3 regions of the Parendozoicomonas sp. 2304DJ65-17 genome follow, and region 3 is predicted to be linked to each of the others. Evidence: predicted binding sites of a transcription regulator. Region 3 holds the regulator's gene; each other region holds the start of a gene.

Region 1 (9,971 bases), 790 kb from region 3:
GGTCACGGCTGCTTTTCTGATTGCAGGCATTCACCAGCGCATTCAGAGTCAGAGGATACTGATCAGGAGTGGTGCTTTCTTTCTCCAGCAAACAACCGATAACGCGAGCTTCGTTCAGTGTCAGGTGGACATCCATCCGTTTTGCTCCCTTGAAAAGCGCAGTCAGAATGAAAGTCTTTATACGCCAATATCGCGGCGCATTCACTAGGTTCTGTTGACATAAGATATCAGCTTTCAGGCATATCCTAGCGAGACTGATTCCCCGTAACGGCCATCGGAACCATCTTCCCCATAGCCTACATGGCTCTGCCCGCGGCCAAGCCGCTCAAGCATGGTTGTAGTGATTTCTTGCTGCATGTTTAACAGCTGGCCAGAAAGGTTGTTGGCTGTCTGGCATTCCCGGCCAAGGCGGGAAAACTCCAGCCACAGTTCCATCTTTTCTGCAGATGCATGGGCCGTTAAAAACTTCTGCATGCCCTGCCGGGAACTCTGGAACCCAAGGGCAGCTAAAAGAATCTCTCTTTCAGCAGCACTGTTTTGCAGTGCAGAAGACAGTTCTGATATTTCATCGTTCAAAAGCGGAAGTTCATCCATATTCCGCTGTCGCAGACGCTCGGCCTGTTTCTGGAGCAGTGTTTTCATACACTGCATTTTTTCTATATCGGAAGAAAGAGTGGCAAAGATTCGTGCGGGCATGGAAAGCTTGTCTACTTCGGTTCCAGTGATGCCTCAAAGTCGAGCATCTTCTGTGCCAGCTTCTCATAATCGATTTTCAGCTCACCACGAACAATGGCCTGACGAACTTCTTCGACTTTATCCATATCCACATCCGGCGCAGACTTAGCCAGAGCTTCAGCTTCCTGCAGAAGGGCAGCATCAGCACTGATAGAAATAGAATCCTGGCTGGAGTCTTCTGCTTTTATATTATTTTTCCGGTTATCCGAACGGCGTGATTTTTCCACAGAAAAATCTGCAACCGAGGCGGAAATACGAGTTGTAGTCATACTGAAATTCCGGACTCTCTGTTTACTTCAGGAGTCGTCATAAAACACTGGAAATTAAACTTAAAGCCCTACAGCCACCACACTTTTTTGCAGAACTTTCCCATAAAGTACCTTGCCGCTGGAATTATTGCGAACTCTCACACTATCTCCGATAGCGCCGTCATCCATAACCATGCCAGAGGCCGTCACAGACAATCCGCCAGTACCGGAGCGAATCTGTACCCGGTCACCTTTGCGCACAGCAAATGTCCGCTCAAACAAAGAGTCATTCAGAACATCACCGGATTTTACTCTCCGGCGCAGTGTTTTTCCTTCAAGGTATCCAATATCTGTTAAGTAACCGCGCCTGAGTTTTGCCAGATTCCGCATTTCCAGCGACACATTTGAAGAAGCAAGAACAGTTCCCGATGCAGCCGCATGTTTTACCACCAACACTGGAGCCTGTATCAAGATTTCTCCGTTCACATATAAAGACCAGGGACGAAAACCCTCACAGGACACTTTAACCCTCTGGCGTCCGACACCAGAGACTCGACTGCCATCAACTGTAAGGGGAACGGTGCAAGGAGCGAGCTTACTCACACTGGCAGGCAGGGAAACATCAACTCTCCAGCGACTGTTGGGAATGGTGGCAGCCTGACTTTTGGCCTGAGCTTCTAACAAATTAATGGTTACCCGTTCTATCTCAGATGATGGACTGGGTACGCCACTACCTTCAGCAAGAGCCATCACCGAAACAAGCAGCATAACAATAAAGACTGATAACTTTCTGGTTACTGATTTCAATGAAACCTCGCTGAACAACATTCAAATTTTCCGACAAACCTGTTCCGCTGGAACCTGTCAGCGGAAATTTAATTCCGCGAGGTTGGACAACAGTTTCCTCACTGGGAAAAGTTTAACAACGTTCTCCCCCTCCAAATACTGATACAAATCGCATATCCGTGCCCAACAGACAATAAACGACATATGGCACATAGATTGCTCATAGGTAGGTGTTCTTTAACCCGCCGATGGAAAATGCATGGCAATCAGTTTCGACAACCACCTGGGTCTTCACCAGCAAGCTCTGGCCTTTCGTGAGCAACGGGCCGGTGCTATTTCTGGCAATCTCGCCAATGTGGATACCCCGGGATACAAAGCCGTAGATCTTGATTTCACCACTGCACTCCAACAAGCACGAGAAACCCTGTCTCTGGGGAATGGCAGTTTAGACACACCATCAGCAAATCAGGCAAACGCACAGCTGGTTGAGCGGGAACAAACCCAGCCATCGTCCGACGGCAACACCGTTGAACTCGGCAAAGAACAAGCCGCGTGGGCGGAAAACCGTGCTGACTGGGAGGCGAGTTTTACCTTCCTCAACATGAAATTCAAAAGCCTGGAACAGGCCATCAACGGTTAGTTATTACGGACGATCTAACACGCTATGTCACTGAACACTATTTACGACATTGCCGGCTCTTCCATGGCCGCACAGAGCCAGCGCCTGAACACCGTTGCCAGCAACCTGGCGAATGCCGAAACACCGGGAAGCTCTCCGGAAACAACTTATCACGCTCGCAAACCCATCTTTGCCGCAGTACTGGAACAAACCCAAGACGACCTGCTGTCTTCTACCGCAGTGGAAACAGCTTTTGGCGTAGAGGTTCAGGACGTTGTGGAAAGCGACGCATCACTGGAAACCCGATATCAGCCAGATCATCCAATGGCAGGTGACGACGGTTACGTGTACTACCCGAACGTGAATGTTGTGGAAGAAATGACTGACATGACATCAGCATCCCGCAGCTACCAGACCAGTGTCGAACTGCTCAGCAGTGTCAGTGCCATGCAGCAACGTCTGCTTACTCTTGGTCAATAACGGAAGGACTGCCTGATGACTTCTGTTAACGCCACCGGTAATGATGCCAACGTACAAAACCAGACGACAACTACCAACAATCAGTCGCTGAGTTCTGATGATTTTATGGAGCTGTTACTGGTTCAGCTCCAGTATCAGGATCCCACTGCGCCAATGGACAGCAGTGAAATTGTTTCCCAGATGGCTGACCTGACCAGCGTAACAGCCATGACGGAGCTTCAGGGTTCCGTAGAAGATCTCAGCACTCAGCTGTATTCCTCTCAGGCTCTGTACGCCTCAACACTGGTTGGGCAGGACGTAATGGTTCTCGCCAATGTGATGAATATTGAGGATGGCGGCACTGTAGAAGGTAAGGTTCTGCTGCCAACACCGGCCGACGACCTGAACATCAACATCTACGACTCCAGCGAAAACCTTGTCGCCACTCTTCCTCTTGGCGAACAGACCGAAAGTGGGAAGATTGATTTCGACCTGGCAGACCTGGATGAAGAACTGCCAGCCGGTGACTACATCCTGGAAGCTATCGCAACAGTGGATGGAAACGATATCGAAGTTGCCATTACCCAATCCACAACTGTGACCAGCGTTGTTATTCCCGGTCCCGGTCAGGAAGTTCTGGTGGAAGTGGAAAATGTTGGTCTGGTTCCACTGTCGTACATCACCAAACTGGAAGGAACTTCTGCTCCGGAATCTGAGAGCGGTGAAGGAGATATGGGCGTTCAGTCGACTGACGAACAAATGACACCCAACTCCTATTTCAACCGCGAGCTGCTGGAAAAATACCCTGGCCTGAAAGAATCAGGGCTTGTGGATAACAGTGCACAGCCAGACACCATTCCGGCTATGCCTCTGGGGCCAGCTTCTCTTGCCGTTGCCAGAAACAGTTAAGGCTTATTTAAGGATTCATCATGTCAGCATTAAGTAACGGCATCAGCGGCCTGAACGCTGCCTCCAGTGATCTGGACGTTATCAGTAACAATATCGCCAACTCCAGCACTGTGGGTTACAAGTCCAAAGATGTGCAGTTTGCTGATGTGTATTCAGCAGCCGGAACCGGCGGAGGTGTTTACGTTTCCGATGTGTCCACCGACTATGCCCAGGGCGCTATTCAGTACACCACCAGTGGTCTGGATATGGCTATCAACGGTGATGGTTTCTTTATTACCGAAGATGCCAACGGCAACCAGTACTACACCCGCGCTGGTGACTACGAAGTTGATAAAGACGGCTATATCGTTACACCTAAAGGTCAAAACCTGCAGGGTTATGCAGTTGATGACAAAGGTAATGTTATTAACGGCACTCTGACCGACCTGCAAATCGACAAGAGCGACCAGGCCGCCAAAGAAACCAGTGAAGCCAGCCTTGATGCTAACCTGGATTCCCGGGAAGAAATCAAAGATCCAACCAAGTTCGACTCTGACGATCCCGACACTTACAACTACACCACCAGCACGGTTGTTTATGATGCACAGGGAACGCCACAAACCGTTTCCGCATACTATGTAAAAACGGCTGATAACACTTGGGACGTTACCTACGAATCCAATGGTGTTTCTCAAAAGGAACAGTTGGTCTTCAACGAAAGCGGTGAACTGATTACTCCAGCTAATCCGGCCAGCTTCGATATCACAGTCCCCGCAGGCGGTGCTGGCGATATAACCTTCACAATGGATGTATCTGGCATCTCCCAATACGGCACAGATTCCAGTGTTTCTTCTACCAGCCAGAACGGTTACCCACCAGGCAGCTTCAACGGTATTCAGGTAGCCGACGATGGCAGCATTTATGCCACATATTCCAATGGTGAAACCAAGCTTCAGGGCGTTGTAGCGCTGGCAACTTTCCCCAACGAAAACGGATTGGTTGATGCCGGCAACACCAGCTGGACGTCTTCTCCAGAAAGTGGCGATGCCATTATTGGCGAACCAGGTTCTGGCGGCACTGGTTCTATCATGTCCGGCGCTCTGGAAATGTCCAACGTGGACCAGACCGCTGAACTGGTAAACATGGTGGTTGCCCAGAGTAATTACCAGGCCAACGCCAAGAGCATCAGCGCCAGCAGCGAGATGACCCAAGTTCTGATGAACTCCATCTAGGTGCTGAACACGAATGGATAAAGCCATATACACAGCTATGAGTGGTGCAAGCCGGGCGATGTTTCAACAGCGCCAGCATGCATCCAATCTGGCGAACGTAAACACCGATGGTTTCAAGGCGGACTTTGCCCAGATCATTGCGAAGAACGTGGAAGGCGAAGGCTTGCCAACACGAGTGTTCACCGAAACCACCGGCACATGGTCTAACACCGGTGCCGGCAATATGGTCAGCACTGGTAATGAACTGGATGTTGCCATTCAGGGAGAAGGCTGGTTGTCAGTTCTTGATGGCAATGGTGAAGAGGCTTACACCCGTGCGGGTGCTCTGGAAGTGAACCAGGACGGCATTCTCACTACACGTCAGGGACAACCTGTTGCAACTATTGGCGGTGGCCCTCTGACCGTTCCCCAGTACGAACAGATCCAAATTGGCCCCGATGGCACAGTCAGCGTTCTGGGTTCCGGTGACCCGAAAACCCAGCCAATCACTGTTGGACAATTAAAGTTGGCTAATGGTGAAGAGCCTTTATTGAAAGGCCCGGATGGCCTGTTCCGCACAGCCAACAATGAACCTCTTGCCGCTGACCCTGCTGTTGAAGTGAGCTCCGGAACACTGGAAAGCAGCAATGTGAATTCCGTGGAAGAGATGATGGCGTTTATGTCCCTGAGCCGTCAGTTCGAGATGCAGCTGAAAACAATTGAAACCGCCCGCCAGATGGCCGAAGCCGGTGACCGTTTAATTCGAGGTTCCTGATAAATGCACGCTTCACTATGGATCAGCCAGACAGGTATTACAGCTCAGAATGCGGAGCTGTCTGCCATTTCCAACAATCTGGCAAACATTAACACTGTTGGTTTTAAGTCTGACAATGTCGTTTTTGAAGACCTGTTTTATCAGGTGCAGAAACAGCCAGGCAGCGATAACACTCAGGATAACCAGACTCCTACCGGCCTGCAGCTGGGTACCGGTGTTCGCGTTGCCGGAACCAGCAAAGATTTCACCCAGGGTGCGTTTCAGACCACAACTGGCCAACTGGATATGTCCATTGCCGGTCAGGGTTTCTTCCAGGTGCAAATGCCAGATGGCACCAATGCCTACACCCGGAACGGTGAATTCCAGCTTAACTCCGATGGTGAAATGGTCACTATGCAGGGCATGGTTCTAGAGCCAGGCATTGAAGTTCCTGCGGAAGCCACCAGCATCTCGATTGGTCAGGACGGTACTGTCTCCGCAACAATTGCCGGTCAGGCTGAACCTGAAAACCTTGGCCAAATCACTCTCTCCAACTTTGTAAATCCAGCCGGCCTGAATGCTCTCGGCATGAACCTGTTTGCAGAAACCGCAGCCAGCGGCGTGCCTTTGGAGTCTGTGGCAGGTGAAGATGGTGTCGGTGAAATCCGTCAGTACTCACTGGAATCTTCCAACGTCAACATGGTGGAAGAGATGGTGAATATGGTCACGGCCCAGCGTGCCTACGAAATGAACACCAAGGTGCTCGCCGCGGCTGACGAGATGCTCCAGTACGCCAACCAGGTGCTCTGATGCATAAGTTTTTCCAGATATCTCTGATTACTCTGGGAATCACTGCAACCGGTTTTCTTACCGGTTGCAGCATTATCCCGGAAAAAGATGAAAAGCCGGACACCGAAGAGTGGGCACCTATTGTTCCCGCACCTCGCGCCATTACTGCCACTAACGGCAGCCTGTTTAACCCTGCCTACGCCAACAATTTATTTGAAGACCGTATGGCCTTCCGGATTGGCGATATTCTCACCGTCCGCCTCGACGAGAAAACCAGTTCGAAAAAAAGCTCCGGAACCAACATTGGCAAAGGCAGTTCGATGGGAGTCGATATTCCTCTGTTCTTTGGTAACCCTCAGGATATCAACACCGACGCTGGCATTGATCGTTCCTTCAAAGGCAAATCAGACAGCACCCAGGCCAACCAGCTGACTGGTGATATCACCGTGACCGTTGCCGAGGTTTACAGCAATGGTTCTCTGCGAGTCGTGGGGGAAAAATGGTTGCGGTTAAATCAAGGCGATGAATACATTCGTATCGAAGGCATGTTGCGCCCGGAAGATATCAGCCCGGATAACGTCGTTCTCTCAAAACGTCTGGCAAATGCCCGCATTATGTATTCCGGTGCTGGCCCCATGAATGATGCCAACAGCCCTGGCTGGCTGACCCGTGCATTCAATAACCCTATCTTTCCGATGTAAGGCATTCCGTGATTAAACGACTACTGCCACTAATTTTGTTAGCACTGTGCTCAGCAGTAAAAGCGGAACGCCTGTTGGATCTGGTGGATATTCAGGGGGTACGAACCAACCAGCTGATTGGTTATGGCCTTGTGGTTGGCTTAGACGGCAGTGGTGATAAAACCCGCCAAACCGAATTTACCGGCCAGTCTCTCACTAATATGCTGCGCCAGTTGGGTATTCAGTTACCAGACAATGCTGATCCAAACCTGAAAAACGTGGCCGCAGTTTCTGTGACCGCAACACTACCCCCCTTTTCCCGCCCTGGTCAGTCTATTGATGTAACAGTGTCATCTATTGGTGATGCAAAGAGTCTTAATGGCGGCACGCTGTTGCTGACACCACTGAAAGGTGTAGACGGCAATGTCTATGCATTAGCCCAGGGCAGCCTGATTGTTTCTGGCATTTCCGCTGATGGAAAGAGTGGTTCCAAAGTTACGATTAATGTTCCCACTGTCGGTCGTATTCCATCCGGCGGGGTTATTGAACAGAGCGTTCCCACATCTTTTGGTCATAATCGTCAGGTCGTTCTTCACCTGCGTGAACCCAGTTTTACCAACTCCCGCAATATCAGCCGTGCTATTAATGAACTTCTAGGCCCCGGTACAGCACAGGCTAATGATGGCGTTTCCATCACTCTTGCGTCTCCGGCAGATGAAAACCAGCGAGTTGCTTATATGGCCATGTTGGAAAATATGGACATTGAAACTGGTCGCCCACCAGCCAGGGTTGTTATCAACAGCCGCACCGGCACTGTGGTCATGAATGAAGATGTGGAAGTGTCTGCCGCTGCCGTGAGTCACGGCAACCTGATTGTTTCTATTCAGGAATCTTCCAATGTCAGCCAGCCCGGAGAATTTTCTCAGGGCGACACCGCTATCACTCCACAGAGTGATATTCAGGTTGAAATGGGCGAAGGTCGCCTGTTCACTCTCCCTGAAAGCACCTCTCTGCAGGAAGTTGTGAACGCCCTGAACAGTGTGGGAGTCACACCTTCAGACCTGATGGCAGTGCTGCAAGCACTGAAAGAATCCGGCTCCCTGAAAGCTGAACTTGTAGTGATTTAACCGGCAGCCAATATATGAACATTAACACTTCCGCCCCTACTCTTGCTGCTGATCCAAAAGCCATGGAGCAGTTTCAGTCCGATAAAAACTCTCCGGAAGCTTTGCAGGCTGCGGCTACACAGTTTGAATCCATGCTGATTGAAGAAGTGTTGAAAAGCATGCGCAATGCCACAGATGTGATGGCTGAAGATAGCCTGATCAACCGTGACCAGGAACGCTTCTATCAAGGTATGTATGACAGCCAGCTGGCTTTTGATCTGGCCAGCACAGGCACATTGGGAATAGCCGAACAGTTGATGGCACAAGCCCTGCAACAGCAGGGGTTAACCATGGATGATCTGTAAAGCTAATTCCCCTGTTTTTCCATCCTTGTCTAGGATTAATAGACAACCTTGGCAAGGATGCTTTACCCATGATGGATCCCCTGAAAAGTCCGGGGGCGGTCACCCCCCCTCCCGGTGGCTCCGTAGAAACAACAAAAACCGAAAGTGTTTATCACCCTACTCTGGGCAAAATCACAGCCTTACCAGAAGCTAAGCCTCTTGTTGCCGACAAATATCTCGGGGAAAGGCTCCAGCTTAAGGGGCTTACACTTTTCAAAACCTTCCTGAAACACCCAAAAGCCACCATAGATTTAAAGCTGGGCCGCCTCGATAAGATGCGTTTACACAATCCGGTTAAATATATGAAAGAGCTGACAGCTCTGTGTACCAAAGACAATCACTGGCGCATGGCATTTAACGAGGGAGAAAAGCTCAAAGCCAACTACACCAGCCCACAAGTTAAAAATGAGGTAGAAGGCTGGCAGATTCATGCGTTTGGCCAGTTGGCAGAATCTCTAACATCCCAAACGCAGCTCACTGGCCGGCGGGGAGAATTGACAACTGAGCTTCAGAATGGATCAGAAAGAACCAAAACAGATGAGATTCTGGGGAATCTGGCAGAACTCAGCAATATGGCTGCCAAGCTTGAGCGATTCCCTTATGAAAGTCGCCACACTATGCCTGGAGCCGCCATTCACGAACTCTCATCACAGCTATCCACTGTTTTCAGCAATGTAAAGTTGGAAGACGATCACTGTAAAATGATGGAGAAAGCGCTTTCCCTCATGGATAACGCCATGGTTCTATCCCCTTCAACCAAACACCCCTTCAGCTCCCTTCTAAAAGCATTACAGAAAGAAAATCAGGCAACAAAAGAGAAAGAAGAACATCCCGGTACTCACGGCAAAGGGGCACTGAAAGTATCTGCAGCACCTTCCAGAGAGCTTGGACCAATAGATGAATCCCAATGGCCTGACGAGCTCAATGAAATCAAAGGTCTGCTTACCAGTGATCCAGACAATCCAGAGTTATGGGAGAGTTTCACTGAGCTGAGAGAAGCCATTCAGGAAGAATATCCTTCTGAAGCAGCCTATAAGATGACCGAAGAGTGTCTTCGCTCACTGCACTTTGATACCCCGGAAAACGATCTGTTTATGAAACACTGGGTTGATCATCAGATCCAGTTTGCCCCCGACAGCAAGGATACCTGGTACAACTACGATTCACTGGCTCCCAGGCTGACACCTGAAGAACAAATCAATTATCTCTCTGATCTAATGGAAATAAATCCCGGAAATGCCGATGCTGGCGGTCGCCTGTTGGGAGTTCTACAACAGGAAGAACAAAGGCTT
Region 2 (9,971 bases), on a different contig from region 3:
CTGGCAAGGTTACCCATGGTGAAAACCACATTCGCCTGGCCTGTGGTCATGCCTACCACAAAGACTGCACAGGCTTTCTGGACCATATGTCTGACTGCCCAATATGCCGCCGCAAGATTAAACGGGATGAACTCTCCGAAATTAACAATATTCTGGGAAGCCGCCATCAGGAACAGACTAACCTCGACCGGCTTGAGCGAAACACGCAAGACAATGAAGGGTTAACTCCTCAAGAGCGAGATGATCGTATGCTATGGAACTGTGACCATGAGGTTGCAAGAGAGATAAGAGCTCAGCGCCGTATGCAACGGTCGCGCAACTATGGTTTCCAGCATGCCGATGTATCGCCGTTCCTGCGCTTCCTTTTTGGTGAATTGTTTGATGTAGAACATGCAGAAGAAATTCGGGCACAACGAGCCGAACGCAGAACGCGCCGGGAAGAAGCACAGCATGAAGATCACTCCTTCGCTATGCACCGATTGTTTAACCCATATCAGGAGCAAGAGTCTGAACCTGAGGTCATTTTCCATATTGTGGAACCGGCTTACCAGCCTCCGGTACAGGCCAATCCCTTTATGACCTTGTTCGGTTTGATGGCTTTGACCAGCCTGCAACAAGAGCGACAGCCTTTTACCAGCTGCCGCTCTTATCTGTCCCCATTCGATCGACCTCGGTTCGGCTTTGTAGAACCAAGCCTGTTCCAGCCGGTCTTTGTTTTCTAATGTGCTGAAAGACGTTTAGGGTTATTTGCTCTGCTGCTGCCCGGCCTTGCGTCGGGCAATCAGTCCGCCCACCACAACTGCTGCCACCACCATCATCGCCATATGATCTGGTTCAGTCAGGAAGTGAATCAGACCTGAGAGACTGTGGTCACCAGCGTGAGCCAGAACATTACTGGCAGCCATAGTCGCCATCACACCAACAGCTGCTTTCAGAAACTTCATACTGCCACTCCCAGTTCTTGTTTTTCTGTTAAACGCTTGGGCAACATGCCCTGTTCAATAATAAAGTCGAGGATGTCCCGCAGCCCTTCCCCGGTTTTCATATTGGCGAAAACAAACGGACGATCACCACGCATCTTGCGGGTGTCACGATCCATCACTTCCAGAGAAGCGCCCACATATTGAGCAATATCGGTCTTATTAATAATCAGCAGATCGGAACGGGTAATACCAGGCCCACCTTTACGGGGAATCTTGTCACCAGCAGACACATCAATCACATAGATAGTGAGGTCAGATAACTCCGGACTAAATGTCGCACTCAGGTTATCACCACCGGATTCCACCAGAACCATTTCCAAACCTTCATGGCGCTGGCACAGTTCATCAACAGCGGCCAGATTCATAGAAGCATCTTCCCGAATCGCAGTATGCGGGCAACCACCGGTTTCCACACCTAGAATTCGATCCTCATCCAGCGCCTCATGACGCATCAGGAACTTGGCGTCTTCCTTGGTATAAATATCATTGGTTACCACGGCAATATTGTAGATATCCCGCAATGAACGGCAGATGGCGGTTAACAGTGCCGTTTTGCCAGAACCAACCGGCCCACCGACTCCCACTCTTAATGTTTGTTGTTTCATTCTCCCCCCTACTCTTCTAAATATCTCGCGGCTGTACCGATGCTGACAGGGTGAGAACAGGTGCACTTTTTCAAAGACCATGGATGGCCTGATAGCGCATCAGGGCAGGACAGCCCTGTTGCGTGGAAAAGGGATTCCTGTTTTCACCCAATAACAACTCATGAACGAAACAGCCGCGAATATTGCTGCTCATGCCATGCACTGGCCATCGCATAATGATGCAGACTGTTACCAATCTCATGATCCTGAAGTGCAAAGCTGCGTCGTATCGCTGGCTCTATAGCTGCAATCAGCTTTTGTAAAATACGTTGTGCTGCCGTTTGCCCCAAAGGCACAGCCTTGGCGGCAGACGCCACCTGGTTTTCACACCAACTCCATAGAAACCCGAGTGCTGCTGCCTCTTCACCTAGGTGGTTATGAATAGCCGCCAAGGCATACATCGCCGCCACCGTTGGCTGAGGTAACCAATCGATACGTTCATCGTCGTAAAGGCTGCGATGCCAGGTCGCAAAGGCTCGTCCGACTTGACAGTCTTCGTCGTACAGTTCCTTGGTTTCCCGGAAAGCCAACAACTCCGCATTCCATTGTTCTACAGCCGCTTTATCCTGAGCGGTCCAAGCTCGGTATAAACGCAGGAACACTGGTAAATCCAGCGTTGCCATGCCCTGTTCAAGCAATTCCAGAATCCAGCGGCCGGTGCTTTGCTCATCAGTGCACCAGCCACGATCAATGGCCGTCTCTAAACCTTGAGAGTAAGCAAAAGCACCAACCGGCAACGATGGGCTAGAAATATGCAGCAAACCCAGTAAAGACTCAGCCTTCATCGATCAATGCTCATGATGATGGTGGCCATGACCGTGGCCAGTTCCCGGTGCGTAGGCACCGTTCTCCGGTTCAAAAGGTGCAGATTCATGACCAACCTCAAGCCCCAATAAGACCAGCATTTCATCCAGTACATGATCACACTGGAACCGTAACCAATGTTCACCATCGGTGGGCTCACCAATTTGCAAGGGCACATGGCGATTGCCTAGGTGATAACAGGCACGGGCAAACAGATGTGGGTCACGGCAACGGGCCACTGTTACCTGCTCACTGGCCGCCTGAACTTCAATAATTTCTCCTGATTCGGCTTTCAGACAGGTACCATGGCGAAGTACTTCGCCTCGCTCAATAAAAATGCCAACATCAATGCCCTTCTCGGTGACCGCCTTTAAACGACCACGTTTTCGCTCATCAAATGGCAGCCGCAAACTATCTACCGGATGATGGTGGCCGCTTAAACGTTCGGTTAACTGCAACATTCAATAACTCCAATCAGGCAGCATTAAAAGAGGAAGTAACGTTGCGCCAAAGGCACGACAGTTGCGGGTTCACAGGTCAGCAGCTCACCATTGGCCCGTACCTCATAGGTTTCCGGATGCACTTCCATATGAGGCTGCCAGCTGTTCAGAATCATGTCTTTCTTGCGTACTGTACGGCAGCCTTTCACAGCACTTAGGGTTTTACCCAGCCCCAGCGTACGACCAATATCGTTTTCAAAAGCGGCTTGAGAGACAAAGGTCAGTGAAGTTTTCTCTACCGCCTTGCCCATTGCGCCAAACATTGGCCGGTAGTGCACTGGCTGTGGCGTAGGAATAGAAGCATTGGGATCGCCCATGGGCGCAGCGGCAATGGCACCACCTTTCAAAATCAGTGAAGGCTTGGTAGCGAAGAAAGCCGGCTTCCACAGCACCAGGTCAGCCAGCTTACCCACTTCTACAGAACCCACTTCATGGGCAATACCATGGGCCAGCGCAGGGTTGATGGTGTACTTGGCCACATAACGGCGAGCGCGAAAGTTATCGTTATCACCAGAATCTTCTGACAAAGGACCTCGTTGCTCTTTCATCTTGTGGGCGGTCTGCCAGGTACGGGTCACCACTTCACCGACGCGCCCCATGGCTTGAGAGTCTGAGGCAATCATACTGAACGCCCCCATATCGTGAAGAATATCTTCGGCAGCTATGGTTTCCCGTCGTATACGGGAGTCAGCAAAAGCAACATCTTCCGGAATATTAGGATCAAGATGGTGGCAAACCATCAACATATCCAGATGCTCATCCACGGTATTAATGGTGTAGGGACGAGTTGGGTTGGTGGACGATGGCAGCACATTGGCCAGCCCACAGGCCTTGATAATATCCGGCGCATGTCCACCACCGGCACCTTCGGTGTGATAGGTATGAATCACACGTTCTTTAAAGGCGGCAATGGTATCTTCGACAAAACCGGACTCATTCAGGGTATCAGTATGGATCGCTACCTGAATGTCATAGTCTTCCGCCACAGAAAGGCAGCAGTCGATAGACGCTGGTGTGGTACCCCAGTCTTCATGAAGTTTCAGGCCCATCGCTCCAGCAGCTACCTGCTCTACCAAAGCCCCCGGCAGGCTGGCATTACCTTTGCCCAGGAAACCGATATTCATGGGCAGGCTATCTACAGCCTGCAGCATGGTGCTCATATGCCAGATACCCGGTGTACAGGTTGTGGCATTGGTTCCAGTCGCAGGTCCGGTACCACCACCAATCATGGTGGTGACGCCAGAGGTTAAAGCCTCTTCTACCTGTTGCGGGCAGATAAAGTGAATATGGGCATCGATACCACCGGCAGTGACAATCTGTCCTTCACCGGCAATCACTTCCGTACCTGGGCCAATAATAATATCCACCCCAGCCTGTACATCCGGGTTACCAGCTTTGCCGATGGCCTGGATACGACCGCTTTTAATGGCAATATCTGCTTTCACAACTCCCCAGTGATCAAGAATCAGGGCATTGGTAATTACAGTGTCGGCAACATTCGCATCACCCAACTGGCTTTGCCCCATGCCATCGCGAATAACCTTGCCGCCACCGAACTTCACTTCATCGCCGTAAACGGTGTAATCCTTTTCCGGGCTAATAAACAGGCTGGTATCCCCCAGCCGCACCTTATCGCCAACGGTTGGGCCAAACATTTCGGCATAAGTCTGGCGATCCATGGTTGTGTGATTAACCATAACCTATACCTCCTCATCTTCAGGCTGCTTTGTTGCTGACGCCAGCTCTAATGCTCCCATTACCTCTCCACGGAAGCCGTACACGGTACGACTGCCGGCAAACGCCACCAACTCAACTTCCCGATCTTGCCCAGGCTCAAAGCGTACGGCTGTGCCCGCAGGAATATTCAGGCGAAAGCCACGGGTAAGCTCACGGTCAAACGACAGCGCCAGATTGGTTTCATAAAAGTGATAATGGGAACCAACCTGTACCGGGCGGTCGCCGGCATTAGCGACAGTTACCTTGCAGGTTTCCCGGCCTTCGTTAATAGGTAGTTCACCTTCAGCCGCAATCAATTCTCCAGGAATCATTCCCTGCCCCTTCGTTTTAAAATTGTTGGTTATGTTGGTATCAGGCAATCGGGTTATGAACCGTTACCAGTTTGGTGCCGTCAGGGAATGTTGCTTCCACCTGTACCTCGTGCACCATTTCGGAGATACCATCCATCACCTGCTCTCGGGAGAGAATGTCACGGCCTTCATTCATCAGGTCAGCCACAGTTTTGCCGTCACGTGCACCTTCCATAATATGCATGGAGATTAACGCGACAGATTCTGGGTAATTGAGTTTTACGCCACGGGCTAAACGACGCTCAGCCACCAGTGCAGCGGTATAAAGAAGAAGTTTGTCTTTCTCGCGTGGAGTCAGTTCCATATCTACAGCACCCGGAGCGATTCATTATTATTCAGGTGACATTTGTCTGTTTTATTAGTGCCACGGTTTTATCTTTGCGCCTGGAAACTAAGGCTTCTTGTATGTATTGCTAAAGCTCTATAGCAATCACTGCGCCAATCTTTGAATCCGCTACCAGCACCGGCGCATTCAAATTTGCCCTGAGGACTTATGCACCAGAACCATACGAAGCGCAGCTCTGGTGCACGAAAAGCGCACCAGAAAGAAGCATGCTGGCATATTGGCTATTTTCGGTGACAGGGCACAAGGTTAAGATTTTTCAGGTATTCCAGATACGTGGCCGGCAGGCTTCCCGCTCAAGCACTAAAGGCCGGCATAACTGCCAGGCCTCTTCGAACAAAGCCCTCGCTTTAGCGGATGAATTGCCCAGATAACGCACCAACAGCACACCATTGCGACAGGTTAAAGCCACTGGATGTTCTGATTCTTGATTGAGCTGGTTATGCCACTCTTCGATATCGGGCTCTTGATTACCCTGACCATCAAGAGTGGCCATCATCGTGCCGAACACGGAACGGCCGTGAAAACCCAGCAGCCCGGTTTGCTTAGATTCACCGGCTTCCAGCAACATTCGCTCCTGAAATAGTGGTTTGCCATCACGTTCAAGCCGTACTGTTTGCAGCAGACTACCCTGATCAAAGCTTTCACCCGAAGCTGTGCGTCCCAGACAAATAATCTCCCAGCCTATATAACGTGCTGAACCCTTCAGGTGCACCCGGGTTTCCATCGCTGCAGAACAGCCGTTATAGAGAATGGTTTCCTGGGGAAGCCATTCAACAGAGGAACGATCCGTTACAGTAATATCGACAATCTGCTTTTGCGGGCGGCTTTGATCGTCATAAGCGTTGAGATACACCTTCCCTGCCGCCGGCGTTGTTACCAGCGCCTGACTTTCCGGCAACGCTTCAACCTTTTGATAAAGCTCATCGCCTGCGACCAGACCGCCGGGGGGATGCAGGATATAAAGGTGAGCAAGATCTTTCCCCTCCGGGAAGAACGGGCGCTGAATACGGAGAGGTCCATAGTGCCGGGTACGCGTTAAGCGGGTTGCACCATTAAAATATTTTAACTGAAGGTCTATTCCTGCTTTCCAATGCTGGTTACCCACTTGTTGATACTGCATGCCCGCCCTACTCTATCTATTCATATTATCTGCCCAGATTACAGCAAAGCCTGTGCCGATCTCAGGGCACGGTGTGATCATAAACCTGAAATACAGCACGTTATGCCCGATAAGTTTGCATCAGTCATTGCCTGATCCTGATTGGTGCACGCAGCCAAATTACACCTCCTTTGATTGCCCCAGCTTTGTGCGGGCTGTTTTTCTGCATAGCAATCACTTACTAGTTAATCCTCTTGAAAACCCCGGTATCACGCAGTTTTTCTGACTATGGCATCCCCTTTGCTATTGCCAATATCGAATCGCGCAGAGAACGCGTTGGCTGACGGAAAAGCCAAATAACAAACCGACACACAAATAGAAGAATAAACAAATCATTCACCAGACTGCCGGGGAGCAGATAATGAAAGCTAATAACAAGAGCTTAAAAGCAACACTGAAAGGACTGGCTTTTGCCACATCACTGGCCACGGCCGCAACTGTGGCTCAGGCTGCAGACGACACCATCAAAGTAGGTGTGTTGCACTCCCTGTCCGGCACCATGGCCATCAGTGAAACCACGCTGAAAGACACTGTTCTGATGCTGATTGAACAGCAGAACGAAGAAGGTGGTTTGCTGGGCAAGAAGCTGGAGCCTGTTGTGGTTGATCCTGCTTCCAACTGGCCTCTGTTTGCTGAGAAAGCCCGTGAACTGCTGGTTAAGGAAGAAGTGGACGTAATCTTCGGTTCCTGGACATCCGTATCACGTAAGTCTGCTCTGCCGGTTCTGGAAGAGCTGAACGGTCTGATGTTCTACCCGGTTCAGTACGAAGGTGAAGAATCTTCCAAGAACGTCTTCTACACCGGTGCAGCGCCCAACCAGCAGGCCATTCCTGCGGTTGATTATCTGATGAGTGAAGCTGGCGGTGGTGTTGAGCGTTTTGTACTGGCCGGTACTGACTACGTTTACCCACGTACCACTAACAAGATTCTTGAGTCTTACCTGCAAAGCAAAGGCGTGGCTGAGTCCGACATTATGGTGAACTACACGCCATTTGGTCACTCTGACTGGCAGACCATTGTTTCTGATATCAAGAAGTTTGGTTCCGCAGGCAAGAAGACAGCCGTGATCTCTACAGTAAACGGCGACGCTAACGTACCTTTCTATAAGGAACTGGGTAACCAGGGCCTTTCCGCAGAAGATATTCCTGTTATTGCCTTCTCCGTAGGTGAAGAAGAGCTGTCTGGTATCGACACTGGCCCGCTGGTAGGCCACCTCGCCGCCTGGAACTACTTTATGAGCGCTGAGAGTGAGGTAAACGATGAGTTTATCGAAACCTGGCAGGCGTTTATCAAAGATGAAGAGCGTGTGACTAACGACCCAATGGAAGCCACCTACATCGGCTTCAATATGTGGGCCAAGGCTGTTGAGAAAGCTGGCACCACTGAGGTTGATTCTGTACGTGACGCGATCTATGGCGTAACTGTGCCGAACCTGACTGGCGGCTACGCAGTGATGAACACTAACCACCACCTGACCAAGCCAGTACTGATTGGTGAGATTCAGGACGATGGTCAATTTGAGATCGTATGGCAGACCAGCGGTGGTGTTATCGGTGATGCCTGGACGGATTATCTGCCAGAGAGTGCCAAGATTATTGCTGACTGGACCTCTCCTGTTAAGTGCGGCAACTACAACCTGAGCACCTCTGTGTGTTCTGGTCAGAAGTACGAGTAATTTAATTCCTGATTTAAATCTTTGCTGTTGGGTTACGCCACTTTGTGGCTAACCCAACCTACTGCCTCTTACGCGTTCACTATGAATTAAGGCGTTCTATGAATGTTATTCAGCGCTTGGCCGCACTGGTTTTGCTGTGTCTGTCTATGACAGCAACGGCATCATTCGAAGGTTTAAGCGACCCCCTCTTAAGTAAAACATTATTAAAAGGTTCCTGGTCTGAGCGGGAAACCCTCGCCCAGCAGTTGGCCACTTCTGAAGAATCTTCATCCGTTCAGCTGGCAGAACTCTGGCTGGATGGACAGTTGTTTGTCCTGAAATCGAATCAAACATTTGTGCTGGCCCAAAAGGATGGGCGCAAATACCTGCTGACCGACCTCGCAACAGGCGAAGAGCTTGGTCTCCATAAAAAACGTGCGGTAAAGAAAGTGCCGCTCAATAACAAACTGCGCAAAATCCTGCGTAGTGCGCTCTCTTTACGAGATCTGCAATCCACCGATACCGAATTGCGTCGCACAGCGATTACCAACCTGCTGGGCAATGAAAGCCCCGAAAGCCATGAGCTTTTGAAAGCGGCCAGCAAGACCGAACAGAAACGTGAACTTAAAGAGCTGATCGATTCTGGCCTTGCCTTATTTGATCTGAAGAATGGCAATGAAGAACAACGCCTTGTCGCTGCGCAAACTCTGGGCGAAGTCAACAGTTCCGTCGTTTATACAAAACTGCAGGCCCAAAAAGCCACTGAGCAGAATAAAGATGTACTGGCCGCCATTAATAAGTCCATCTCAGATATTGAGCAGCGTCGTAAGTTCTATGGCGCAGTGGAGAATACTTTCTTTGGTTTGAGTCTCGGCTCTGTGCTGCTGCTATCAGCAATCGGCCTTGCCATAACCTTCGGAGTGATGGGCGTTATCAATATGGCCCATGGCGAGATGATTATGCTGGGCGCATACACCACCTATGTGGTGCAAAGCCTGTTGCCGGATCATATCGGTGCCTCGCTGTTTATCTCCCTGCCCCTGGCCTTCCTTGTGGCTGGCGCAACTGGCGTACTGATTGAGAGAACGGTGATTCGCCATCTCTATGGTCGCCCGTTGGAAACCCTGCTGGCCACCTTCGGTGTCAGCCTTATCCTGCAGCAGGCGGTGCGCACCATTTTCTCTCCATTAAACCAAAGCGTAATTACACCGGAGTGGATGAGTGGTTCCATTGTTATCAATGAGATGCTGTCCCTGACGGTGAACCGCGTAGTGGTAATTGGTTTCAGTCTCGCGGTATTCCTTGGTCTGCTATTTATTCTGCGTTATACCCGCGCTGGTTTGACCATGCGTGCCGTGACCCAGAACCGTGCCATGGCCAGTTCTATGGGTATTCGTACCGGTCATGTGGATGCTCTAACCTTTGGCCTGGGTTCCGGTATTGCCGGTATCGCCGGTGTAGCTCTTTCTCAGCTCACAAATGTAGGGCCAAACCTTGGTCAGAATTACATCATTGACTCCTTTATGGTGGTGGTATTTGGTGGCGTCGGAAATCTCTGGGGCACCTTTGTTGCCGCTATGGGACTGGGTATTGCCAACAAGTTTATCGAGCCCTGGGCGGGTGCGGTGATCGCCAAGATTCTGGTACTGGTGTTTATCATTCTGTTTATCCAGAAACGTCCTCGTGGCCTGTTTGCCCTGAAGGGCCGAGCAGTCGAATCGTAAGCCGTACCCTTAAAATAAGAGTTTATTGATGAATTCTACTCAAACAATAAAAGGCGGCCCGGTAACTCGG
Region 3 (9,971 bases):
TCCAGCCTGATGTTCAGGGAAACCCCGAGCAGCGTATAGACACGGATTTTATGACCGTTTACTCTGGACAGGATTTCGCAGAGACCGATTTACCTGTTCGCTTAACAAATCCAACCAGTGTCGTTAACGCTGTAGGAATGCGCGCATTTTATAAACGGGACTTTATTCAGCTTAAATCCAGGGTAAGAAGCATACATGAAAGTCGCTAAACTCCCTTTTTATCTGGGTCTGGCTCTGGCTGCGGTGATAACCACCACACCATCCTGGGCTCTTAACAGTGACCGAGATAAGCCAATCCACATTACTTCTGATAATGCGGACATAGACGACGCCAAAGGCATCGCCATCTATCGCGGCGATGTTGTAATGACCCAAGGCTCCACAAAACTGACCGGTGATATCATCACCATCTATTCCCAGAACCGTGAAATTAAACGGGTAGTATCTGAAGGTGATAAAGACCTTGCCTACTACGAAGAAGAGCAGGAAGGCGACAAAGGCTTATTAAAGGCCTGGGGTGTCACTATCGACTACAACATGGGCACCGACAAGATCAAACTGATCGAAAAAGCTCGCCTGATTCAAAAGGGTGATACTTTTACCGGCGACCAGATTGATTACGACCAGCTCAAACAGCTCGTTAACGCTACTGGCGGAACAACCAAGAAATCAGGTGGCCGGGTACAGATGGTTATCCAACCCAATCAGACTCCCGGTTCATCCAAGTAGACGCAGAGAAAGACACAGGCCACATGGCACAACTGCAAGCAAAACACCTGAAGAAAAGTTACAGCGGTCGGCAGGTCGTTCGTGATGTTTCTGTATCTATAGAAAGTGGCCAGATTGTTGGGCTACTTGGCCCCAACGGGGCGGGCAAAACCACATGCTTCTATATGATCGTCGGTCTGGTTCAAGCGGAAGGCGGCCAGATTTCCATTGACGACCAGAACCTGACCGCTTTACCCATGCACGGCCGAGCCCGTGCCGGTATCGGCTACCTGCCTCAGGAAGCATCCATTTTTCGAAAGCTGACTGTGGCCGATAACATCATGGCCATTCTTGAAACCAGAAAAGGTTTAAGCAAAGCTCAGCGTCTGGAAAAAATGGAAGAGCTGCTGAATGAGTTCAATATTCAGCACATCCGTGACAGCCTGGGCATGAGCCTGTCTGGTGGCGAACGACGCCGGGTTGAGATTGCCCGAGCCCTGGCTACAGAACCTTCATTCATACTGCTCGATGAACCCTTTGCCGGTGTTGACCCTATTTCCGTAACGGATATTAAGGAAATCGTCACCCACCTGAAGAACAGAGGTATCGGCGTACTCATTACCGACCACAACGTTCGGGAAACTCTGGATATCTGTGAGCACGCTTACATTGTCAGCGAAGGTCAGATCATCGCGTCAGGCAACAGCGACACCGTTCTGAGCAACCAGAAAGTGCGCGACGTTTACCTCGGAGAGCATTTCCGGATCTAACGCCTGCGGAGCTGCACCGCTACTGGTCGCAGCTCTTCCTGACGACTGTATTTCACAGGCTGAGCTTCACGTTGGAGCATACGGCAGTGTAATATAGTGGTTTATACGGAAGCGTTATCATGTGTTAAGCCAACGGGCAGGGATGTTGAAAATAATTTTGCAGGACAGTGCAGTTAAGGCTGGATAATACGATCCCATGAAGCCATCTCTTGAACTTAAAATTGGCCAGCAGCTGACAATGACACCCCAGCTGCAACAGGCCATTCGCTTGCTGCAGCTTTCTACACTGGATCTCCAGCAGGAGATTCAGCAAGCCTTGGAAAGCAACCCAATGCTGGAGCAAGAGGAGCTCCAACCTGCTGCAGACCCGGAAGTGCAGGACGCCATTTCTGATGCTGGCCTCACTGACCTGAACGCATCCACCAAAACCGAAAAGACCGACGAAACTAAAGAAACTCAGGAAGACTGGAGCGAATCCATTCCTTCTGATCTGCCTGTAGACAGCGGCTGGGATGATGTTTATCAGGCTGCACCGTCAAGCTCTGGCAGTCAATCCGATGGCCCAGTTGATGATTTCACAACTCGTACCAGTTCCAGTGAAACCCTGCAGGACCACTTGGAGTGGCAGCTGAACCTGGCGCCGATGTCCGACACTGATCGTATGATTGCTATGGCGATTATTGAAGGCATCGATGACAACGGCTATCTCACCGTGTCCTTGGAAGATATTCTGGAAAGCCAGGATCCTGAGCGGGAAATTGAAATGGACGAGGTTGAGATGGTTCTCAACCGTATACAACATTTCGAACCGGTTGGTGTTGGCTGTCGGGATTTACGGGAATGCCTGCTGATTCAACTTCGTCAACTTCCTGAAGCAACCGATGATGTTATCAATGCTCACCGCATTGTTGATCGTTACATCGATCTTCTCGGCACCCGTGATTACGCAACATTAATGCGCCGCACCCGGCTGAAAGAACCTCAGATCAAAGACGCGCTGGCCATCATCCAGAGTCTGAACCCTCATCCCGGAGCAGAGCTTCAGGAATCAGAAGCAGAGTATGTTATTCCGGATGTTCTGGTTCGCAAACGCAAAGGGCGCTGGGTTGTTGATCTGAACCCTGACACAGCTCCACGTTTACGCATTAACGATGGCTACGCATCCCTGATTCGACGAGCGGATTCCAGCGATGACAATACTTACCTGAAAAACCACCTTCAGGAAGCACGTTGGTTTATCAAAAGCCTGCAAAGCCGAAACGAAACACTTCTGAAAGTAGCCACCCGCATTGTTGAATACCAACGCGGCTTTCTGGATTACGGTGAAGAGGCTATGAAACCTCTGGTTCTGCACGATATCGCCGAAGCGGTTGATATGCATGAATCAACAATTTCACGGGTGACCACCCAGAAGTTCATGCATACACCCCGCGGAATTTTCGAGCTGAAATACTTTTTCTCTAGCCACGTTAGCACCACATCCGGCGGAGAATGCTCTTCAACAGCTATCCGGGCACTGATCAAAAAACTGATTGCCCAGGAGAATCCGAAAAAGCCTCTCAGTGACAGCAAAATCGCCACCCTTCTGGGAGAGCAGGGAATAAAAGTCGCCAGACGCACCATCGCCAAATACAGGGAAGCTCTGATGATTCCTCCCTCCAATGAGCGAAAACGTCTGGTATAGCTACCAATTTATAGAAAATGCGCTACCACAGCGCCAGATCAGTCTGAAGCATGCCTTGGCTCATGGAAATAGATTCCAGATACGCAAAATCCGAGACGAGGCACGGGACTGGTGGTAGAATCTAAAGTGTCGGCCCGGTATGGAATTGTCGGGGCTGCTCAACCTGACACCAGGAGAGTAACGCATGCAAGTTAAGATCAGTGGTCATCAGTTCGACGTAACAGAAGCTCTGAACGAGTACGTTTCAAAAAAACTTGACAAGCTAGCCAGCCATTACGATGGAATAACAAGTGTTCAGGTTACCCTGAGTATTGAAAAGCAAAGGCAATGTGCCGAAGCGACCCTGCACGTACGTAATGCTGATATCGCTGCATCGGCTGAACATGAAGACATGTATGCTGCTATTGACCTGTTGACGGACAAACTTGATCGTCAGCTTTTGAAGTACAAGGAAAAAAATATTGATCGCCTTCAGGGGGCCTCTCACTGATCCCCGGTCCAAAATCCAATGAGCCTACGGAATATTCTTGCTCCCGGTCACGCCTTATACGGCGTGCAGGGAGCCAGCAAGAAGCGCACTCTGGAATACATCGCCAGCATAATCAGCCAAAGACAGCCCGGTCTTGATACCAAGGAGTTGTTCAACCAGCTTGTGACCCGGGAAAAACTTGGAAGCACAGGTCTTGGTAATGGTTTTGCGCTACCCCATTGCCGGGTAGCAAACTGCGAAGAGCCACAGGCAGTATTTCTTAGGCTCGCTAAACCAATTGACTTCGATGCTATCGACAAAAAACCTGTCGACCTGGTTTTTGCATTGGTTGTTCCAGAACATGAAACTGAGAAGCATCTGGATTTCCTGCGACAGATTGCTGAGCAGTTCAGTGACGATTCACTCTGTGAACAACTGAGGTCAGCAGATAGCAGTGAAACCCTCTATCGTTTGCTTACAGCAAAAGTAAGCGCCTGAATTCCAATTAATTTACCGATAATAGAGCCTGCAACCGCAGGCTCTATTTTTTTTACCCGTTTTTTTTCCTATGCTTGACCAAGGATCCGAACACACAGAGATCCATCGGCGGGGGATACGTTGACATATGCCAAAGACCATCAGACTCGTAATTATCAGCGGGCGATCAGGCTCCGGAAAAAGTTCCGCTCTTGCAGCTCTCGAAGACCAGGGTTTCTACTGCGTAGATAATCTTCCTGCCAGCTTGCTGATCAGTCTTGTAAAACGCTTTAGAAATAAACCCGCTGGTGCGGGCAACGCGCTGGCGGTCAGCATTGATGCCCGCAACACTCCCGGAGAACTTGCAGAGTTCCCCATCATCCATCAGCAGCTTCGGGAACAGGAACACCTGGCCGGGGATATTATTTATCTGGACGCTGATCACGAAACATTACTGAAACGATTCAGCGCAACCCGCCGCCGCCACCCTTTAAGCGATGGAGAGTCATCTCTCGACGAAGCTATAAGAAAAGAAGCAGAAGTTCTGGGGTTTATTGCCGATGCGGCTGATATGCGCGTCGATACCAGCCGCCTTTCCCTACATGATCTGCGCAGCGTTATTCGCCAGCGCGTGGCAGGAAAAGAGCGCCACGAGCTTTCCTTACAGTTTCAGTCATTCGGCTTTAAAAAGGGCGTCCCTATTGACGCGGATTTTGTTTTCGATGTTCGTTGCCTTCCCAACCCTTACTGGCGTGAAGAACTTAGGGGGATGACCGGGCAGCAACAGCCAGTACAGGACTTTCTGGCGGCTCATGAATCTGTCACACGTATGCGGGATGATATTTTTCAGTTCGTCCATAATTGGCTGCCCGCATTTGAATCTGGCAACAGAAGTTATCTAACCATTGGTATAGGCTGTACCGGCGGCCAGCACCGCTCTGTCTATATTAGTGAGCTCTTAGCCAAAGCCTTTGAAGGTATAATGGCATCGGTACAGGTAAGACACCGGGAACTGGAACGGAAACCAGAACCTCAATTAGCAGAACAAGGGCAATAATATTGTATGGCTGCAATTCAGGAACAAATCGAAATAATAAATAAGCTCGGGCTTCATGCTCGAGCCGCAGCCAAGTTTGTAGGCGTGGCAGCCTCTTTCACCTGCGATGTACGCGTTGGCCGACCCGGAAAAATGGTCGATGGAAAAAGTATTATGTCGGTCATGATGCTTGCAGCAAGCAAGGGCACATCTTTGCAGCTGGAAGTCGAAGGTGACGATGCCGACAAGGCTCTTGAGGCCATCACAGCTCTTGTGGCTAATCGTTTTGACGAGAGTGAATAATCGTTCCATTACAACGGAACACAATAATTTCAACCGCGTGATTTCTTATGTTGCAGCAACAACAATCACTGGCACTTTCGGAAGACCAACTTGAGGCATTGGATAAAGTCCTCTCTGGTAATATGCCCGATCATACCCGGCAAATGCTGGGGAGCCTGTCTGCTGCAGATATAGCTCACCTTCTAGAGTCTTCGCCCCCACGCCAGAGGAGTATTCTCTGGAAACTCATTCCAGTTGAAGACGAAGGTGATGTTCTGAATGAGCTGGGTGAAGAAGTTCGCCAGTTCTTTATCGATCAAATGAATGTCGCCGAACTGATTGATATCCTGGAAGACCAGGATGTCGACGACATGGCCGACATCCTGCAGCAACTCCCTACACGTATTACCCGTCAGGTTCTGAACTCAATGGATCAGCAGAACCGCCATCGGGTTGAAGAAGTTCTGGCCTACCCGGAAGATACCGCCGGTGGCCTGATGAACACAGACACTGTCACCATGCGTGGTGATATTGATGTGGATGTTGCTCTGCGCTACCTGCGCCGCCATGAGTCATTGCCAGAACCATTAGACAAAGTTTTGATTGTTGATCGTCAGGACTTCCTGCTGGGTTCTGTATCCATTGCTAATTTGCTCACCGCCGATCCCGATGATCTGCTGTCATCTCTTATGGACGAATCTGATCAGGCTATTCCCGTGGATATGGAAGAAACCCACGTTGCCCAACTGTTCGAACGGGAAGATTTAATCTCCGCGCCAGTTGTCGATGAGAATGGTCGATTACTGGGACGAATTACCGTAGACGACGTTGTTGATGTTATTCGGGAAGAAGCCGAGCACTCGATTATGAGTATGGCCGGCCTGGATGAAGACGAAGACACCTTTGCTCCTGTTATCAAAACCTCACGCCGCCGTGCTTTGTGGCTGGGAATTAATTTAATTACGGCCTTTATCGCTTCCGGTGTAATCGGGTTATTTCAGGACACGATTGATAAGGTTGTCGCTCTGGCCGTTTTGATGCCCATTGTTGCCAGCATGGGCGGCATTGCAGGAAGCCAGACTTTAACCCTGATAATCCGTGCTATGGCTTTAGGGCAGATAGGTAAATCCAATACCTCATGGCTGTTAAGCCGCGAGTTTATGGTGGGACTGTTAAATGGCGGCATCTGGGCGGCAGTTGTTGCCGGAGCTTCCATGCTCTGGTTTAACGATCCAACCATTGCTTTGATCATCGGGTTGGCGATGATTATTAACCTTCTTGTTGCCGTTCTCGCCGGTGCAATGCTACCGCTGTTCTTGAAGTCAGTGGATATTGACCCCGCTCTGGCTGGTTCCGTAATTCTCACAACAATTACTGATGTTGTTGGTTTCTTTGCCTTCCTTGGCCTTGCTTCAATTTTTTACGCCTGATTCCAGCTGCAATCTGTAGCTGGGTAGCCAGCCTTCCGGGTTTTTCATATCAAATCCTTTCACTTCTGGTTGCACCCACTGGGACACCCGAATATGTGATAGAGGAATCAGTGAATAGTTATCCAAAAACTTCTGCTCAAGCTGGCGATATTTCTCAGCAGGATCAACCTGGCTCATGGCAGACATAAATTCCTTTTCATAACTTTCATCCATCAACCCTGGAGGAAAGAAGGTAAAGCTCCTGCTGCCCAATAATAGGAAAGCTGAAGGATCGTTATAAGCTGCCAACCAATGGCTCAGGAGAATCTGGTAATCACCGCGATTTAACCGATCGATATATTCCTCCCAACCCACACTTACCACTTCCACTTCAACGCCTGGCAATCTTCGCCACTGCACAACAATAGAATTTACCGGCCAGCTGTAATTAGAGTGCGTTGTTAACAGTTGAAGTCGAACAGGATTAGCTTCATCAACACCAACCTGTTGCAGAATACTTCTGGCAGCATCATCACGCCGTCCCTGTGACAGAGCTGCTTCTGATGACTGCTGAAAAAGGTAACCCTGAGTCCAGGGTGGGATCAGCGTCCAGGCCTGATCTGATTTATTACCACCAGGAAAAAGAGCCTGACGATCAAGAATTCCCGCAAGAGCTTTACGCACAGGTAAAGACAGTTGCGGATCTCTGGTATTCAATACAAGGTAAGTTGTATTGAGCTGCCGCATCTGTCGATCAAGTAATTGTTTTTTCCCCTGAAGCAAACCCAATTCAGCAGGAATGGGAGACGAAATATCTAGCCTCTTTTCCCGAAAAGCAACCAACTCATCCAATATGCTGCCAAATACTTCCCAAGCCACCTTCTCAGGAGATGATTTCAAAGGTTCACGATAGAAAGAGTTTTTCCCCAGCTGTATCCGCCCTTCTTTCCAGTAAAGAAAGCGATAAGGTCCATTGCTGACGGCACAGCCATCCTGTTCAGCCCAAAGGGGCCCACAGTGCTTTATTGCCCGCTGCGAAACAGGAAGAAATGCCGGGAAGGTCATCAAATTTGGCAACCAGCTCCGTGATGCTTCAAGTTCAATTTCCAGTGTGTGCGGATCAGGAGCACTCACCCCTAAATGTTCTGCTGCTAATTCACCAGCAGCAACTTTGCGACTATTTACTACACCCGCCAGATCCAGATACCAGCGATATTGCGCCCGTGTTACAGGGTCAGCCAAACGACGAAAACTATAGAGAAAGTCGTCGGAGGTCAGGGGGTAACCATCAGACCAGGTTAACCCTTGGCGAATATGAAATGTCCAGACCTTGCCATCTTCCGACACATTCCAGCTTTCAGCAGCACCCGGAGCAGGCTTACCAAACTCGTCCTGAATAGTAAGCCCTTCATGCATATCTTTAAGAACCGCTGCTTCTGGCGTTCCCAGAAAGCGGTGAGGGTCAAGAGAGACCGGCTTGGTTGGCAATCCCCGAACAAGGGTGTCAGCCCAGAGGAGTCCGGATGATAAAAGACAGGAAAAACAGAGAGTGCGAAGAAAAAACAGTGGTCTCATAAACAACTTCCCGGCCAGATACAGCCGGGAAGTTTAGATGATAGAAAAACAACAATTGTGGAAGTTTGTTACTCCCCAGCTACGGTCATTCCATCAATCAGCAGGGAACCACTCTGAATATTGCCACGGCGGTCAACATCGTTACCCACGCAGCGCAAATTCATAAACATATCTTTAAGGTTACCGGCAACAGTCACCTCAGATACAGGGTATTGAATTTCGCCATTCTCGACCCAGAAGCCGCCAGCACCACGGGAGTAATCACCCGTCACCATATTCACTGCTTGACCGATAAGGTTGGTGACCAGGAAGCCAGTTCCCATCTCTTTCAACAGAGACTTCAGATCACCGGCATTGCTGTCCAGGAACAGGTTATGAGCACCACCCGCATTGGCGGTACTGGTCATACCGAGTTTACGGGCGGAATATGTGCTTAGCAGATAGCTTTCCAGCATACCGTCAACAATAAATGACTGGTCACGGGTTTGCAGGCCATCGCCATCAAAGGCAACTGAGCCCATTCCGCCTTTCATATGTGGACGTTCATAGATATTAACCCACTCCGGAAATATCTTTTTACCCAGATGATCTAGCAGGAAGGTAGATTCCCGGTAGAGAGCGCCACCGCTGATAGCGCTCATTAGGTGGCCGACAAAGCCTCCTGCCAGCTCTGCACTGAGAATGACTGGTACATTGGCGGTAGCCAACTTACGGCTTCCCAAACGTCCCAGGGTACGCTCAGCGGCCTTACGGCCAACATCGGCCATACCTTCAAGCTTATTGCCATCACGGGCCACTGTGTACCAGTAATCCCGCTGCATCTCTTCACCCTGCTGGCCAATCACTACACAGCTGACACTCTGGCGGCTGGAACGATGGGGGCCAATAAATCCATGACTGTTACCGTATACCCGGCAACCCTGATGGGAATTCACAGTCGCACCATCAGAGTTAATAATCAGGTTGCTGTGGCCACGGGCAGCATCTTCACACTCTTTGGCCCGTTCAATAGCGTCTTCTGCACTGATTCCCCAAGGGTGATAAAGATCCAGGTCTGGGAAATTGGTGGCCATCTGATCCGCATCAGCAAGGCCAGCACAGGGATCTTCACTGGTGTAACGGGCAATATCACAGGCCGCACGTACCGTGTCACGAATCGCCTCCGGCGTATCATCACTGGTGCTGGCAGAACCTTTGCGCTGGCCAAAGTAAACCGTTATGCCGAATCCCTGATCCTTATTGAATTCAACAGTTTCCACCTCGCCCATGCGCACAGTGGTGGACAAACCGGCATCCGAACTGGCACCCACTTCGCAGGCAGTTGCCCCCTGTTTGCGAGCTTCATCAATAATATCGGATACCAGCGTGGTCAGACGCTGCTCCTCAAGTACCGGATCAATAACCGGTTGCACCTGACTGTTCATTACAACTCCCTATCCTGTAGGTTTTCATCCATTCTACAACTGGGCTTTTCCGAGAGTAAACCGCAGCCTACAATAGCGCTCATATTTCATATATTGGCAGCAGAATGCGCAAAGACAGAAGCGATCTCTACGAGAAG

The links. Region 3 encodes sigma-54, which starts transcription at its own class of promoters, with help from an activator protein. Its sites were predicted from a motif close to TGGCACNNNNNTTGCTNT; they were not measured.
Region 1: a site for sigma-54 is predicted at 1,975-1,992, ahead of flgB (flagellar basal body rod protein FlgB). Genes of this name have one in related genera too.
Region 2: a site for sigma-54 is predicted at 6,525-6,542, ahead of ACY2RR_RS10365 (urease accessory protein UreD). Genes of this name have one in related genera too.

Annotation. Positions count from the first base shown of each region.
Region 1 covers NZ_JBYVJV010000002.1:94,944-104,914, reverse strand. Annotated here, with positions in the region: gene ACY2RR_RS05520 (YceH family protein) at 1-136, opposite strand, end outside; gene ACY2RR_RS05515 (flagella synthesis protein FlgN) at 235-696, opposite strand; gene flgM (flagellar biosynthesis anti-sigma factor FlgM) at 708-1,004, opposite strand; gene flgA (flagellar basal body P-ring formation chaperone FlgA) at 1,065-1,811, opposite strand; gene flgB (flagellar basal body rod protein FlgB) at 2,029-2,409, shown strand; gene flgC (flagellar basal body rod protein FlgC) at 2,434-2,868, shown strand; gene ACY2RR_RS05490 (flagellar hook assembly protein FlgD) at 2,884-3,756, shown strand; gene flgE (flagellar hook protein FlgE) at 3,777-4,967, shown strand; gene ACY2RR_RS05480 (flagellar basal body rod protein FlgF) at 4,981-5,721, shown strand; gene flgG (flagellar basal-body rod protein FlgG) at 5,725-6,510, shown strand; gene flgH (flagellar basal body L-ring protein FlgH) at 6,510-7,190, shown strand; gene ACY2RR_RS05465 (flagellar basal body P-ring protein FlgI) at 7,199-8,296, shown strand; gene ACY2RR_RS05460 (rod-binding protein) at 8,311-8,640, shown strand; gene ACY2RR_RS05455 (hypothetical protein) at 8,709-9,971, shown strand, end outside.
Region 2 covers NZ_JBYVJV010000003.1:199,504-209,474, forward strand. Annotated here, with positions in the region: gene ACY2RR_RS10325 (RING finger domain-containing protein) at 1-722, shown strand, start outside; gene ACY2RR_RS10330 (hypothetical protein) at 744-944, opposite strand; gene ureG (urease accessory protein UreG) at 941-1,669, opposite strand; gene ACY2RR_RS10340 (urease accessory protein UreF) at 1,747-2,412, opposite strand; gene ureE (urease accessory protein UreE) at 2,416-2,892, opposite strand; gene ureC (urease subunit alpha) at 2,916-4,628, opposite strand; gene ACY2RR_RS10355 (urease subunit beta) at 4,632-4,979, opposite strand; gene ACY2RR_RS10360 (urease subunit gamma) at 5,020-5,322, opposite strand; gene ACY2RR_RS10365 (urease accessory protein UreD) at 5,621-6,484, opposite strand; gene urtA (urea ABC transporter substrate-binding protein) at 6,885-8,198, shown strand; gene urtB (urea ABC transporter permease subunit UrtB) at 8,297-9,901, shown strand; gene urtC (urea ABC transporter permease subunit UrtC) at 9,930-9,971, shown strand, end outside.
Region 3 covers NZ_JBYVJV010000002.1:885,509-895,479, reverse strand. Annotated here, with positions in the region: gene lptC (LPS export ABC transporter periplasmic protein LptC) at 1-209, shown strand, start outside; gene lptA (lipopolysaccharide transport periplasmic protein LptA) at 196-729, shown strand; gene lptB (LPS export ABC transporter ATP-binding protein) at 753-1,478, shown strand; gene ACY2RR_RS09020 (RNA polymerase factor sigma-54) at 1,675-3,162, shown strand; gene hpf (ribosome hibernation-promoting factor, HPF/YfiA family) at 3,347-3,652, shown strand; gene ptsN (PTS IIA-like nitrogen regulatory protein PtsN) at 3,671-4,129, shown strand; gene rapZ (RNase adapter RapZ) at 4,257-5,165, shown strand; gene ACY2RR_RS09000 (HPr family phosphocarrier protein) at 5,172-5,447, shown strand; gene mgtE (magnesium transporter) at 5,495-6,856, shown strand; gene ACY2RR_RS08990 (peptide ABC transporter substrate-binding protein) at 6,839-8,410, opposite strand; gene pmbA (metalloprotease PmbA) at 8,479-9,834, opposite strand; gene yjgA (ribosome biogenesis factor YjgA) at 9,939-9,971, shown strand, end outside.